2 regions of the Agromyces archimandritae genome follow, and region 2 is predicted to be linked to the other one. Evidence: predicted binding sites of a transcription regulator. Region 2 holds the regulator's gene; the other holds the start of a gene.
What was found. The regulator HrcA, encoded in region 2, represses chaperone genes, less so after heat shock. The targets are predictions, from matches to a motif close to TTNGCACTCGNNNNNNNCGAGTGCNAA.
Positions count from the first base shown of each region.

Region 1: a site for HrcA is predicted at 2,614-2,640, ahead of groES (co-chaperone GroES). Genes of this name have one in related genera too.

Region 1 covers NZ_CP071696.1:954,625-961,228, forward strand. The annotation lists gene G127AT_RS04320 (ABC transporter substrate-binding protein) at 1-948, opposite strand, end outside; gene rarD (EamA family transporter RarD) at 1,137-2,072, opposite strand; gene groES (co-chaperone GroES) at 2,243-2,539, opposite strand; gene G127AT_RS04335 (class I SAM-dependent methyltransferase) at 2,667-3,857, shown strand; gene G127AT_RS04340 (DUF4190 domain-containing protein) at 3,911-4,516, opposite strand; gene G127AT_RS04345 (hypothetical protein) at 4,522-5,166, opposite strand; gene tsaD (tRNA (adenosine(37)-N6)-threonylcarbamoyltransferase complex transferase subunit TsaD) at 5,309-6,415, opposite strand; gene rimI (ribosomal protein S18-alanine N-acetyltransferase) at 6,412-6,604, opposite strand, start outside.
Region 2 covers NZ_CP071696.1:191,627-198,230, reverse strand. The annotation lists gene G127AT_RS00990 (DUF1990 domain-containing protein) at 1-113, shown strand, start outside; gene hemW (radical SAM family heme chaperone HemW) at 116-1,342, shown strand; gene G127AT_RS00980 (DUF4870 domain-containing protein) at 1,413-1,817, opposite strand; gene G127AT_RS00975 (DUF4870 domain-containing protein) at 1,911-2,294, opposite strand; gene hrcA (heat-inducible transcriptional repressor HrcA) at 2,429-3,472, shown strand; partial or broken gene dnaJ (molecular chaperone DnaJ) at 3,526-4,625, shown strand; gene G127AT_RS00960 (16S rRNA (uracil(1498)-N(3))-methyltransferase) at 4,637-5,368, shown strand; gene G127AT_RS00955 (HIT domain-containing protein) at 5,398-5,748, shown strand; gene G127AT_RS00950 (PhoH family protein) at 5,792-6,604, shown strand, end outside.

The sequences.
Region 1 (6,604 bases), 760 kb from region 2:
CTCGGCCTTCCAGTAGTCCTTCAGGCGCTGCTGGAAGTCGTCGGAGAGCTTCGGACCGGGCGTGGTGCCCTTCGAGCCGGCGATCGAGACGGGCATGTCGCCGCCCCACTGCTTGAGGTTGCCGTCGACGAAGTAGAACTTCGAGCCGTCGAAGCCGGCGGACACGAAGGTCGGGACGATCGTCGAGGTCTCCTCGAAGCCGATGACGGCGACCGCGTCGGGCTTGGCCGCGAGCACCGTCGACGCCTGGGCGTCGAAGGAGGTGTCGCCGGCGTTGTACGACTCGGAGGCGACGACGGTGCCGCCGGTGCCCTCGAAGTTCTCGGTGAGCGACTTCGCGAGACCGGTGCCGTAGGCGTCGTTCAGGTAGATGATGCCGAGGTTCGACACGCCGTCTTCGGCGATCTGGTTGCCGAGCACCTCGCCCTGGAGCAGGTCGGACGGAGCCGTACGCCAGTAGAGGTTGTCGTCGTCCCAGTCGGTGAAGTCGGGCGAGGTGTTGGCCGGCGAGAAGGTGAGCACGCCGGCGCCGACCGCCTGGTCGAGGAAGAGCTTCGTGACGCCGGATGCGGCGGCACCGACGAGCGCGTTGACGTCGGCGCTGAGCAGTCGCGGCACGGTCGTCTCGTAGGCCTTGTTGTCGGGGTCGCCCGAGTCGCCCCATTCGACCTCGACGGTGACGCCGAGGTCGGCCTCGTTGATGTCCTGCACGGCGAGGCCGACGCCGGCCTCTTCCGGCGGGCCGAGGAAGGACAGTGCGCCGGTCTGCGGCAGCACGGTGCCGATCTTCAGCGTCTGGTCCTCGCGGGGACCCTGGCTCTCGGACTCGGCGGGCTGTTCTCCCGATGCGCACGCGGAAAGCAGCAGGGCGCTCGTGGCCGTGATGGCCACGCCCGCCCAGATTCCGCGGCGCTTGCGGGAGGCCGAGGCCTTCGCGAATACGCTCATGTTGCTCCTTGGGACTGAAGGATGTGCGGTACCGGATGCCCGAACGGGCATCAGTGGTCTCGACAGTATTCCGCGGGCATGGCGGTGACAAGTCACCCCGGTCACAAGCGTGTAACGCGGCCGGAATCGTTACCGCTCCGTCACCTGGCACCCCGTCCGGCGCGGGATCCCGGCCCCCGAACGGGCGATCAGCGCCCCGATCTCCGCCTGGCGCGGGCCCCGCGCACGAGATCGGCGCTCAGCACGATGAGGGCGAGCCACACGAGGGCGAAGCCGATCCACCGCTCCGGCGGCATCGGCTCGTGCAGGATGAACACGCCGACGATGAACTGGATGACGGGGGCGAAGTACTGGATGAACCCGAGCGCGATGAGCGGCAGCCGGCGGCTCGCAGCGGCGAAGAGCAGCAACGGCACCGCCGTGATGATGCCGGAGCCGATGAGCAGCGCGGTGTGCCACCCGCTCACGGTGCCGAAGGTGAGCCCCGTCGTCGCACCGACGACGGCGAGTTGCACGAGTGCGAGCGGGGTGAGCCAGGCGGTCTCCAGGGTGAGGCCCGAGACGGCATCCACTCGCGGCCCCACGCGCTTCTTGATGAGGCCGTAGGTGCCGAACGAGAACGCGAGCACGAGGGCGATCCACGGCGGCTGGCCGTAGCCGACGGCGAGCACGACGACGGCGGCGAGCGAGATGCCCACGGCGACCCACTGCGTGACGTTCAGGCGCTCGCGGAGCACGAGCACGCCGAGGAAGACGGTCACGATCGGGTTGATGAAGTAGCCCAGGGCCGCCTCGACGACGTGGCCGCTGAGCGTCGCGATCACGTAGGTCTGCCAGTTGATGTAGATGAGCAGGCCGGCAAGGCCCATCGTGAAGAGGATGCGCCGGTCGGAGAAGAGGGCGGCCAGGCGCCGCCAGCTGCGGGTGGCGGTGATGAGGATCGCGCAGAAGACGAGCGAGAAGACGATGCGCGCGGCGACGACCTCGAAGGGGCCGGAGGGCGCGAGCGAGATGAAGTAGACGGGCAGGAAGCCCCAGAGCACGTATGCGCCGACCGCGTAGAGCAGGCCGCCGCGGTCGAGTGCGGCGGTGGATGCCGGTGCGCCGGCTCCGGAATCCGGGATGTTCGTGGATGACACCTGCTGAGCCTATGCCGGTGCGGGCATGCCGCACGCCGCGCCCGGCTGCCATCCTGCGGCCGATTCCCGCCGTCGTGCGCGCGGCGGCATCCACCCCGGGCATGCGAAAACCGGCCCGTGCGCCGAAGCGCACGAGCCGGTCTCGGAAGGGATCGTCAGCGGACGACGACCGCGAGCACGTCGCGGGCCGACAGCACGAGGAGCTCCTCGCCCGCGTACTTGACCTCGGTTCCGCCGTACTTGGAGTAGATCACCTTGTCGCCGACCGCGACGTCGAGCGGAACGCGGTTGCCGTTGTCGTCGATGCGGCCCGGGCCGACCGCGACGACCTCGCCCTCCTGGGGCTTCTCCTTGGCGGTGTCGGGGATGACGAGCCCCGATGCGGTCGTCTGCTCAGCCTCGATCTGCTTGATGACGATGCGATCCTCGAGCGGCTTGATGGAAACCGACACGGTTGACCTCTTTCTTGATGAAGACCGGTTAGCACCCTCAGACCGAGAGTGCTAAAGATGAGTCTAGAGGCGCTTTGGCACTCGTGCAACGTGAGTGCCAACTCTCCCCTGCTGCTAGCGTGAGCGGGTGGATCGCGCCGAACTCGTCGAGCTGCTCTCGCCCGAGGGGCTGCGGCTGCTCGACTCACTGCCGCCGTGGAACGAGAAGGACGATGTCGTCCGCACCGTCGCCGCTCTCCGCAAGCAGGGCCACTCCCCCGGCCTCGTCGCGGCCGTGCTCAGCCAGGCCCGCCTCCGCGCCCGCGCGCGGGCGAAGTTCGGCGAGTTCGCCTCGCGCATGCTCTTCACCGAGGCCGGCCTCGAACAGGCCACCCGGCTGCCGGTCGCCGCGCTGCACGCCGGCCGCTTCGCGCGCGCCGGCATCCGCCACATCGCCGACCTCGGCTGCGGCATCGGCGGCGATGCGCTCGCCTTCGCCGCGATCGACCTCGAGGTCACCGCGGCCGACGCCGACGAGGTGACGGCGGCCGTCGCGAGCTACAACCTGTCCCCGTTCCCGCACGTGCGCGTGCTGAACGAACGCGCCGAGGACGTGCCGCTCGGCGGCATCGGCGGCGTCTGGCTCGACCCGGCCCGGCGCCGCGTCGAGGGCGGCACGACCCGCCGGCTCGCGGATCCGGCCGACTACAGCCCCTCCCTCGACTTCGCCTTCGGCCTCGGCGAGCGGATGCCGGTGGGCGTCAAGCTCGGCCCGGGCACCGACCGCGAGCTCATCCCCGCCGGCACCGAGGCGCAGTGGATCTCGGTGGACGGCGAGGTCGTCGAGCTCGGCGTCTGGTTCGGGCCCCTCGCCCGCCCCGGCATCGGCCGTTCGGCGCTCGTCGTGCAGGGCGGCTCCGGCCACGAGCTCGCTGCACCGGCCGATAGCGAGGACGCCGAGGTCGGCCCGCTCGGCGACTACCTCTACGAACCCGACGGCGCCGTCATCCGCGCCCGCCTCATCGGCGAGCTCGCGCGCGCCCACGACGCCCGCATGCTGAGCGAGGGCATCGCCTACCTCACCGCCGACCGCCCCTTCGAGACGCCGTTCGCACGCGGCTTCCGCGTCATCGAGCGCTTGAGCGCCGAGGAGCGCAAGCTCCGCATGGCCCTCGCCGAGCGCGGCATCGGAACCCTCGAGATCAAGAAGCGCGGCAGCGACGTCGACCCGGCCGGGCTCCGCAAGCGCCTGAAGCTCGAGGGCGACGCCTCGGCGACGCTCGTCCTCACCCGCGAGGCGGGCCGCCACGTCGCCCTCCTCGTCGAGCGCATCGACTGATCGGGTGCGGATGCCGGGGCGCGCGCCACAGGGTGCGGATGCCGCCCGCGCGCTCAGGTCGGCAGCGCGCCGAGGATGATCGCGTAATAGCCGATCCAGATGAGCGAGAAGAGCACCCCGGTGACGCCGGTGGCGATGCCGACGTAGGCGGGCACCCGCCCGCCCTCCTCGCGGCGCAGCGCGAGCACGCCGAAGACGATCGCGATGATCGAGACGGGCAACGCCCAGCCGACGAAGAGCGACGCGACCGCTCCGACGACGCCGAGCACGACGCCGATGCCGGAGTAGACGCGGCGCTGCTCCTCTTCATCGAGCACGCCCGGCACGGCCGGCTCGGCGGCGGGACGGCGGACGGTGAGCAGCTGCCCGGTCGGCAGCTGTCGGAGCCGCCCGGTGTCCATGGGCAGTTCGAGTTCGCGGACGGCGGGTTCGGCCTGGAAGGTCGGCCCGGCCGGCCGATACGGGGCGAGTGGATCGCTCGTCGGTGCGGCCGGCGGGCCGGCGGGTTCCGCAGCGGATGCCGGGACCGCCCGGAACCGGTCTGGCGACGTGCCCGGTGCGTCGTCGGGCGGGCCGGCCGCACGCCGGCCGCGTTCACCGGGCGCACGACCGGGCGCCCCGCCCTCGGGCGGGACGCCCGGGTCGGCGTCTTGCGTCATGGAACTCAGTAGTCGTAGTCGAACTGGTACATGTTCGGATCGTTCGCCGCCACACCGATGACGACGATCCAGAAGACCAGCGCGGCCAGAGCGATGAGGATGCCGATGAAGCCGAGGATGATGCCCGTGAGCCACATCCCCTTGGCCTGCGGCTCCTTCTTCTTGCCGAGGAAGCCGAGGACCACGGCCGCGGCCGGGATGAAGAGCTGCAAGATCGCGCCGACGATCGGGATGAGCACGATCCCGCCGCCGACGATGCCGACGATACCGGCGATCAGCGAGATGATGCTGAGCACCGGCGACTTCTGCGCGGGGGCCTGCGAGTACCCGGAGTAGTCGGCGGCGCCGTACCCGGGCGGCGTCTGGCCGTACCCCTGCTGGCTGGAGGACTGGGAGGGCGCGGCCGGCGCACCGTACGACGGCGGCGGCGTCGGGGCGGCCGGAGGCTCGGGCGCGGCGGGCGCGGCGTACTGCGGCGGCTCGGGCGCAGGCGGTGCGGGCGGCGCAGGCGGAGCCTGGGGCGGCTCGGGCGCGGCCGGAGGCTCGGGCACCGAGGGCACGTCGGGGTCGGAAGCGGCCGGAGGCACCGCCCCGGCAGCCGCCTGCTCGGCGTCGTCGGGCAGGCCTTCCGGGTTCTTGGGGTCGCTCATGATGAACCTTCCGTTTCTCTCCTGCGGGCCGTGGCGGGCGAGCTCGGCATCCCTCGCTTCACCCCGTGATGCCGGGCGATCGCGGGCAGCATGCACACCCCGCTGCCTCTTCGCCCAGACTACCGCCCGTGCCGGGCCGTGGCTATGCCCCCGGCGACACCGGGTCGACCTGCACCTCGGTCACGGGAAGCGTCGAGTCGGCCCCGAAGCCGAGCGTCGACGGCGGCCGGCCGGCGGTGATGAGGCGCGCCCCGAGGGCGGCGATCATGGCGCCGTTGTCGGTGCAGAGCGAGAGCGGCGGGATGCGCAGGGCGACGCCGGCTTCGGCGGCGCGCGCCTCGGCGACCTCGCGCAGCCGGCGGTTGGCGACGACGCCGCCGCCGAGCAGCAGCCGCGGCACGCCGAGGTCGCGGCAGGCGGCGAGCGCCTTGGTGAGGAGCACGTCGACGACGGCCTCGCGGAAGCTCGCGGCGACGTCGGCGAGCGGCACCGGCTCGCCGGCGTCCTGCCGGGCCTCGACCCAGCGGGCGACGGCGGTCTTCAGCCCCGAGAAGCTGAAGTCGTAGCGGTGGCGCTCCAGGTCCTTCGGCAGGCTGAGCCCGCGCGGGAAGCGGATCGCCGCGGGGTCGCCGCCGACGGCGACGCGGTCGATCTCGGGGCCGCCGGGGTAGGGCAGCCCGAGCACGCGGGCGACCTTGTCGAAGGCCTCGCCGGCGGCGTCGTCGATGGTCTCGCCGAGCAGTTCCACGTCGTCGACGAGGTCGCGGACGAGGAGGAGCGAGGTGTGCCCGCCCGAGACGAGCAGCGCGACGGTGGGCGTTTCGAGCGGGGTGCCGCCGATGAGATCGGCGCCGACGTGCCCGACGAGGTGGTTCACGGCGTAGAGGGGCACATCGAGGGCGAGGGCGAGGGCCTTGGCGGCGCCGATACCGACCATGAGGGCGCCGGCGAGGCCGGGGCCGCTCGTGACCGCGATCGCGTCGAGTTCGCCGAGCGTCACGCCGGCTTCGGCGAGCGCCTGCCGGATGGCGGGGCCGAGCGCTTCGAGGTGGGCGCGGGCGGCGACCTCGGGCACGACGCCGCCGTAGCGGGCGTGCTCCTCCATCGAGGATGCGATGACGTTGGCCAGCAGCGTCTCGCCGCGCACGATGCCGATGCCGGTCTCGTCGCACGAGGTCTCGATCCCGAGCACGAGGGGTGCGGATGCCGGTGCGGCGCCCGCCCCGCCGGCAAGCGTGCCCGCGCTCATCGCCGACGCTCCGTGCGGTCGCCGCCGACGGGGCCCACGTGCCGCGGCGCACCCGGGTCGACGGTGCCGGCGGGCCGGGTCTCGGGGTCGGGGATCTCCAGGCGCATGATGATCGCGTCGATGCCGCCGCGGTAGTAGCGCTTCCGCACCGAGATGCGTTCGAAGCCGAGCGAGTCGTAGAGGGCCTGT
Region 2 (6,604 bases):
CGATCTACCGTCGGGCCGGGGGCCGCGGCGGACTCGGCCCGGTGCTCCGCCGCCGCCGCGAGGAGCTCACGAAACGCCAGCTGCGCGCCCTGCATCCGGCCGGCGGGCTCTAGGCATGGCCGGGCCCCTGCCGCTCGGCGACCCGGCGCCCGCGGACGGCCTGCTGCCCGGCCAGGCGGCCGAGGGTGCCGCCGATCGCGCCTTCGGCGTGTACCTGCACGTGCCGTTCTGCATCGTGCGCTGCGGATACTGCGACTTCAACACGTACACGGCGAGCGAACTGCGCGGGGCGCGGCAGGCCGATTACGCCGACCACGCGATCTCCGAGGTGCGGATGTCGGCGGGCGTGCTGGAGCGTTCGGGTCTGCCCGCCCGGGCCGCGTCGACGGTGTTCTTCGGCGGCGGTACGCCGACCCTGCTGCCGGCCGGCGACCTCGTGCGGATGCTCGGGGCGGTGCGGGACGAGTTCGGCCTCGCCGACGGCGCCGAGGTCACGACCGAGGCGAACCCCGACTCCGTCGGCCCGGACGACCTCGTGCGTCTGCGCGAGGGCGGCTTCACCCGTGTCTCGTTCGGGATGCAGTCGGCGGTGCCGAGGGTGCTGGCCACCCTCGACCGCACGCACGACCCCGAGCGCGTGCCCGAGGTCGTCCGCTGGGCGCGGGATGCCGGCCTCGACGTCAGCCTCGACCTCATCTACGGCACCCCCGGCGAGACGCTGGAGGACTGGCGGGCGAGCCTCGACGCGGCACTCGCGGCCGAACCCGATCACCTGAGCGCCTACGCCCTGATCGTCGAAGACGGCACGAAGCTCGCCCGGCAGATCCGCCGCGGCGAGGTCGCCACCCCCGATGACGACCTCGAGGCCGACATGTACGAGCTCGCCGACGAACGTCTCGACGGTGCCGGCTACGACTGGTACGAGGTCAGCAACTGGGCGCGCGGGCGAGAGCACCGCTCGCGGCACAACCTCGGCTACTGGCGCGGCGACGACTGGTGGGGCGTCGGCCCGGGCGCCCACAGCCACGTCGGCGGCGTTCGGTGGTGGAACGCGAAGCATCCCGCCGCCTACGCCGAACGGCTCGCCGCAGGCGTGTCGCCGGCCGTGGGGCGCGAGACGCTCGACGTGGCGACCCGCGAGACGGAGCGGGTGCTGCTGCAGAGCCGGATCCGCGAGGGGCTGGAGATCGCCTCGCTCGCCGAGGCGGGCCGGCATGCGGTGGCCGGCCTCATCGCCGACGGGCTCGTCGACGCCCGCCCCGCCCTCGGCGGGCGGCTCACCCTGACGCTCCGCGGCCGGCTGCTCGCCGACGCGGTCGTACGGCGCCTGCTCGGCGACTGAACGGCCGCCTTGCACGACGAAGCCCGCCGGCCCTGCTGGGCGGCGGGCTTCGACCCGATCGGCCGTTCGCTCAGCTCACGAACCGGATCGCGATGGGGTAGACGTATGGCTGGCCCTGGTTGGCCTTGACGGCGGCGATGATGCCGAACACGATCGAGCACACCCAGGCCGCGGCCAGGATGATGAACCCGATGACGATGAACGTGGTGATCCACCCGACCACGTATGCGATGAGCAGCGTGATCTGGAAGTTCAGGGCCGTCGCGGAGTGGCCGCGGATGAACGGCCCCCGATCCTTCAGCACGAGGTAGCCGATGAGCGCCGGCAGGAATCCGAAGAGGATGCCGCCGATGTGGATGAGCGTCGCCCACAGCTTCTCGTCGGCCGGGCTGAGCGGCTGGCTCTGCTGATAGGGGTTCTGCGGCGGAGGCGGCGGTGCCGACGGCGGCGGGGGAGGAGGCGGTGTGTTCGACATGTCGATCTCTCCTATCGGCTCGCCGGTGCGGCGAGTGCTCCTCCGTTCATGCTGGCACAGCACCCCGCCCCGCCGCGAGGGGTGGTGTGCGCGTCAGCGGATGAAGCGGAACGCGAACGGGTAGCGGTAGGGAGCGCCGTCGCGGGTGCGCATGAACGCGAGGATCGAGAAGACGACGCCGATCGCCCACGGGATCCACGTCAGGAAGCCGAGGAAGCCGAGGATCCCGAAGCTCACGACGGTGAGGATGCCGACGGCGATGTTCAGCACGATCATGGCGATGAGGAGGGTGATCTGGAAGTTCAGGGCCTCTTTCGCCTCCCGGTCGGTGAAGGGGCCGCGATCCTTGAAGACGAGCCAGATGATGAGGCTCGGCAGGAAGCTGAGGATGCCGCCGAGGTGCGCGAGCGAGCCCCACTGCACATCCTGCTCGCGCGTGAGCGGGGCGCCGGATGCCGGTTGGCCGTGATCGGACATGGAGGAGTACCTTTCGAAAACGCGAAGGATGGCGCACGACGCGGCGCGAGTGTCGAGCGTAGCCCGCGCGGCCCGCCGGACGCGATAGGATTGGCACTCAGTCGTGCGGAGTGCTAACGGAGGGAGCCTGGGCGATGGTCTCGGAACGTCGGCTCGCCGTGCTTCGCGCGATCGTGCAGGACTACGTCGCCTCCCGCGAACCGGTCGGCTCGAAGACGATCGTCGACCGCCACTCCTTCGGGGTCTCGGCGGCGACGATCCGCAACGACATGGCGCTGCTCGAAGAAGAGGCGCTCATCGAGGCGCCGCACACCTCCTCCGGCCGCATCCCCACCGACAAGGGCTACCGCCTCTTCGTCGACCGGCTCGCCGACGTCCGCCCGCTGAGCCCGGTGCAGCGGCACGCGATCGAGGCCTTCCTCGGCGGCTCTGCCGACCTCGACGAGCTCCTCGCCCGCACCGTGCGGCTCATGTCGCAGCTGACCCGTCAGCTCGCGGTCGTGCAGGTGCCGCTCTTCGGCGTCTCGCATGTGCGCCACGTCGAGCTCATCGACCTCGGCGGCGGCCGGCTGCTCGTCATGCTGATCACCGATGCCGGGCATGTCGACCAGCGCATCGTCGACCTCGCCGAGCCGGAGGCGACGGATGACGCGACGGTGGATGCCGAGGCGCTCGGCCGCATCCGCGAACGCCTGAACCGCCTGCTCGGCGGCCTCGAGGTCCGCGACGCTGAACGCGCCCTCGGCGCCGACGACGACCTCGGCCTCCCCGAGCACGCCGGGCTCATCGCACGCGTGCGGGCCTCCCTCGCCGTCCAGGCCCGCGGCCAGCGAGCCGAGAAGCTCGTCGTGGCCGGTGCGGCGAACCTCGTGCGCACCGAACAGGACTTCGGCGGCAGCATCCTCGACATCCTCGAGGCCATCGAGGAGCAGGCGGTCGTGCTGCGCCTCTTCGGCGAGATGGCCGAGGAGCAGGGCGGCGTGACCGTCTCGATCGGCCGCGAGAACGCGCCGTTCGGGCTCGGCGAGACCTCCGTCGTCGCGAGCAGTTTCGCCGCGCCGGGTCGCGAGCTCGCACGCCTCGGCGTGCTCGGGCCGACCCGCATGGACTACTCGACCAACATGGCCGCCGTCCGGGCCGTCGCCCGGTATCTGTCCCGGCTGCTCGGCGACAGCTGACGCGGGCCCGCGAAGCGCCCGCACGCACCACCCCATGAAAGGACTTGCCGCTCTTGGCTGACCACTACGAGGTCCTCGGCGTCTCCCGCGAGGCCACCCCCGACGAGATCAAGAAGGCCTACCGCCGGCTTGCGCGCGAACTGCACCCCGATGTGAACCCGGGGGCGGATGCGGCCGAACGCTTCAAGCTCGTCACCCACGCCTACGACGTGCTCTCGGACCCGCGTCAGCGCGAGCAGTACGACCTGGGCGGCCAGGGCGGGTTCAGCCAGGGCGGCTTCGGCGGCTTCGGCGACATCTTCGAGACCTTCTTCGGCGGGGGCGGGGGCAGACGCGGGGGCCGAAGAGCCGGCGCGAACGCGGACAGGATGCGCTGCTGCGCGTCGAGGTCGACCTCGACGAGGTGATCTTCGGCACCCACCGCGACCTGGAGGTCGACACGGCGATCGTGTGCGACACCTGCCACGGCTCCTGCTGCCAACCCGGCACCGCGCCCGTCACCTGCGACATCTGCCACGGCACCGGCTCCATCCAGCGTTCGGTGCGTTCGCTGCTCGGCAATGTGATGACGTCGAGCCCGTGCGGCACCTGCCGCGGCTACGGCACGATCATCGCCACCCCGTGCGTCACCTGCCAGGGTCAGGGCCGCGTGCGTGCGCGTCGCACGGTGCCCGTCGACATCCCCGCGGGCGTCGACACGGGCAACCGCATCCAGATGCCCGGTTCGGGCGAGGCGGGCCCGGCCGGCGGCCCGAACGGCGACCTGTACCTGGAGATCAAGGTGCGCGGCCACGAGGTCTTCAGTCGCAACGGCGACGACCTCCTCGCCACCCTCGAGGTCTCGATGCCGGATGCGGTGCTCGGCGCCACGGCGACGATCGAGGCCCTCGACGGCGACGTCGAGGTCGAGGTGAAGCCGGGCGTGCAGTCGGGCGAGATCATCACGGTGCGCGATCGCGGCATCACCAAGCTCCGCGGCTCCGGCCGCGGCGACCTCCGCATCGGCGTGCACGTCGTCACGCCGTCGAAGCTGTCGGGCAAGGAGCGCGAGCTCATCGAGCAGTTCCGCCGTGCGCAGAAGGCGCCCGCGCCGAAGCTCGCGCATTTCCAGCAGGGGCTGTTCGCCAAGCTCCGCGACAAGTTCCGGGCCTGAACGGGGCGCGCATGGCGAACCTCTACCTCGACGAATCGCTCGGCGACGGCATCCGCCCGGGCGACGCGGTCGAGCTCGCCGGCGACGAGGCGCGGCATGCGGCGACCGTCGCGCGCATCCGCGTCGGCGAGCAGGTCGCGATCGGCGACGGCCGGGGCACCATCGTGGACGGCGTCGTCGAATCCGTCGAGCCGAAACGCCTCACGGTCCGCGTCGTCTCGGTGCGGCGGGTGGATGCCCCGGGCACCCGCATCGTGCTCGTGCAGGCCCTGGCCAAGGGCGGCCGCGACGAGCTCGCCGTGCAGGCGGCCACCGAGCTCGGCGTCGACGAGATCGTGCCGTGGGCGGCCAGGCGCTCCGTCTCGCGCTGGGAGGGGCCGAAGGCCGCCAAGGGCCGGGAGCGCTGGGCATCCATCGCCCGCGAGGCGACGAAGCAGTCGATGCGGGCGTGGATGCCGGAGGTGCACCCGGTCGCCTCGACGCACGAACTGCCCGCGCTCCTCGCCGGCCGCCGCGTGCTGCTGCTCGAACCGACCGCATCCGCCCCCCTGGCGGGGCTCGAGCCCGACGGGCGCGAGCTCGTCCTCGTCGTCGGCCCCGAGGGAGGCATCGACCCGGGCGAGCTCGAGGCGCTCGGCGCGGCCGGCGCCGAAGCGGTGCGGCTCGGGCCGGAGGTGCTGCGCACCTCCACGGCCGGGCCGGCCGCGATCGCGGTGCTCGCCGCGCGGCTCGGCCGCTGGTGAGGCGGGCCCCCGGCCATAGGATGGAAGGCATGTCAGAACCCTCGGTGTTCAGCCGCATCATCGCCCGCGAGATCCCAGCCGACATCGTCTTCGAGGACGAGCGGTTGATCGCGTTCCGCGACATCGCGCCGAAGGCTCCCGTGCACATCGTCGTGACGCCGAAGACCGAGGCGTACCGCGACGTCGTCGAACTCGCCGCCGCCGACCCGGCGCTGCTGGCCGAGATGGTCGCCGCGGCGAAGCGGATCGCCGACGAGCAGGCCGACGGCGACTTCCGGCTCGTGTTCAACTCCGGCGCCGGCGCCGGCCAGACGGTGTTCCACGTGCACGCGCATGTGCTCGCCGGCGGGCTCGAGGAGGCCTCGCTTGGCGGAGTCTGAGATTCCGGGGTCCGAGGTCCGCCTGCACGTCGACGGCGTGCAGATGGTGCGGCTGCTCGGGCCGCAGGACCGGCTGCTGACCACGATCGAACGCGAGCACCCCGGCGTCGAGGTGCACGTGCGCGGCAACGAGATCGCCCTGCGCGGCGAGGCCGGCGAAGTGGAACGGGTGCGCCGGCTCGTCGAGGAGCTGCTCGAGCTCGTCCGCAGCGGGCAGGATCCGACGCCGACCGAGGTCGTCTCCAGCGACCGCATCCTCGACGCCGACCCCCGGGCGAAGCCGTCCGAGGTGCTCGGGCAGGTCATCCTCTCCAGCCGCGGCAAGAGCATCCGACCGCAGACCGCCGGGCAGCGCGACTACGTCGACGCGATCGACGAGCACACCATCGTCTTCGGCATCGGCCCGGCCGGCACCGGCAAGACCTACCTGGCGATGGCCAAGGCCGTGCAGGCGCTGCAGCGCAAAGAGGTCACCCGCATCATCCTCACCCGCCCGGCGGTCGAGGCCGGCGAACGCCTCGGCTTCCTGCCCGGCACCCTCACCGACAAGATCGACCCCTATCTCAGGCCGCTCTACGACGCCCTCAACGAGATGATGGATCCCGAGCTCGTCCCGAAGCTCCTGGCCACCGGCACCGTCGAGGTCGCGCCCCTGGCCTATATGCGCGGGCGCACCATCAACGACGCCTTCGTCATCCTCGACGAAGCGCAGAACACGACGCCAGAACAGATGAAGATGTTCCTCACCCGCCTCGGCTTCGGCTCGAAGATGGTCGTCACCGGCGATGTGACCCAGATCGACCTGCCCGGCGGGGCGTCCGGCCTCCGGCTCGTGACGCGCATCCTCGACCATGTC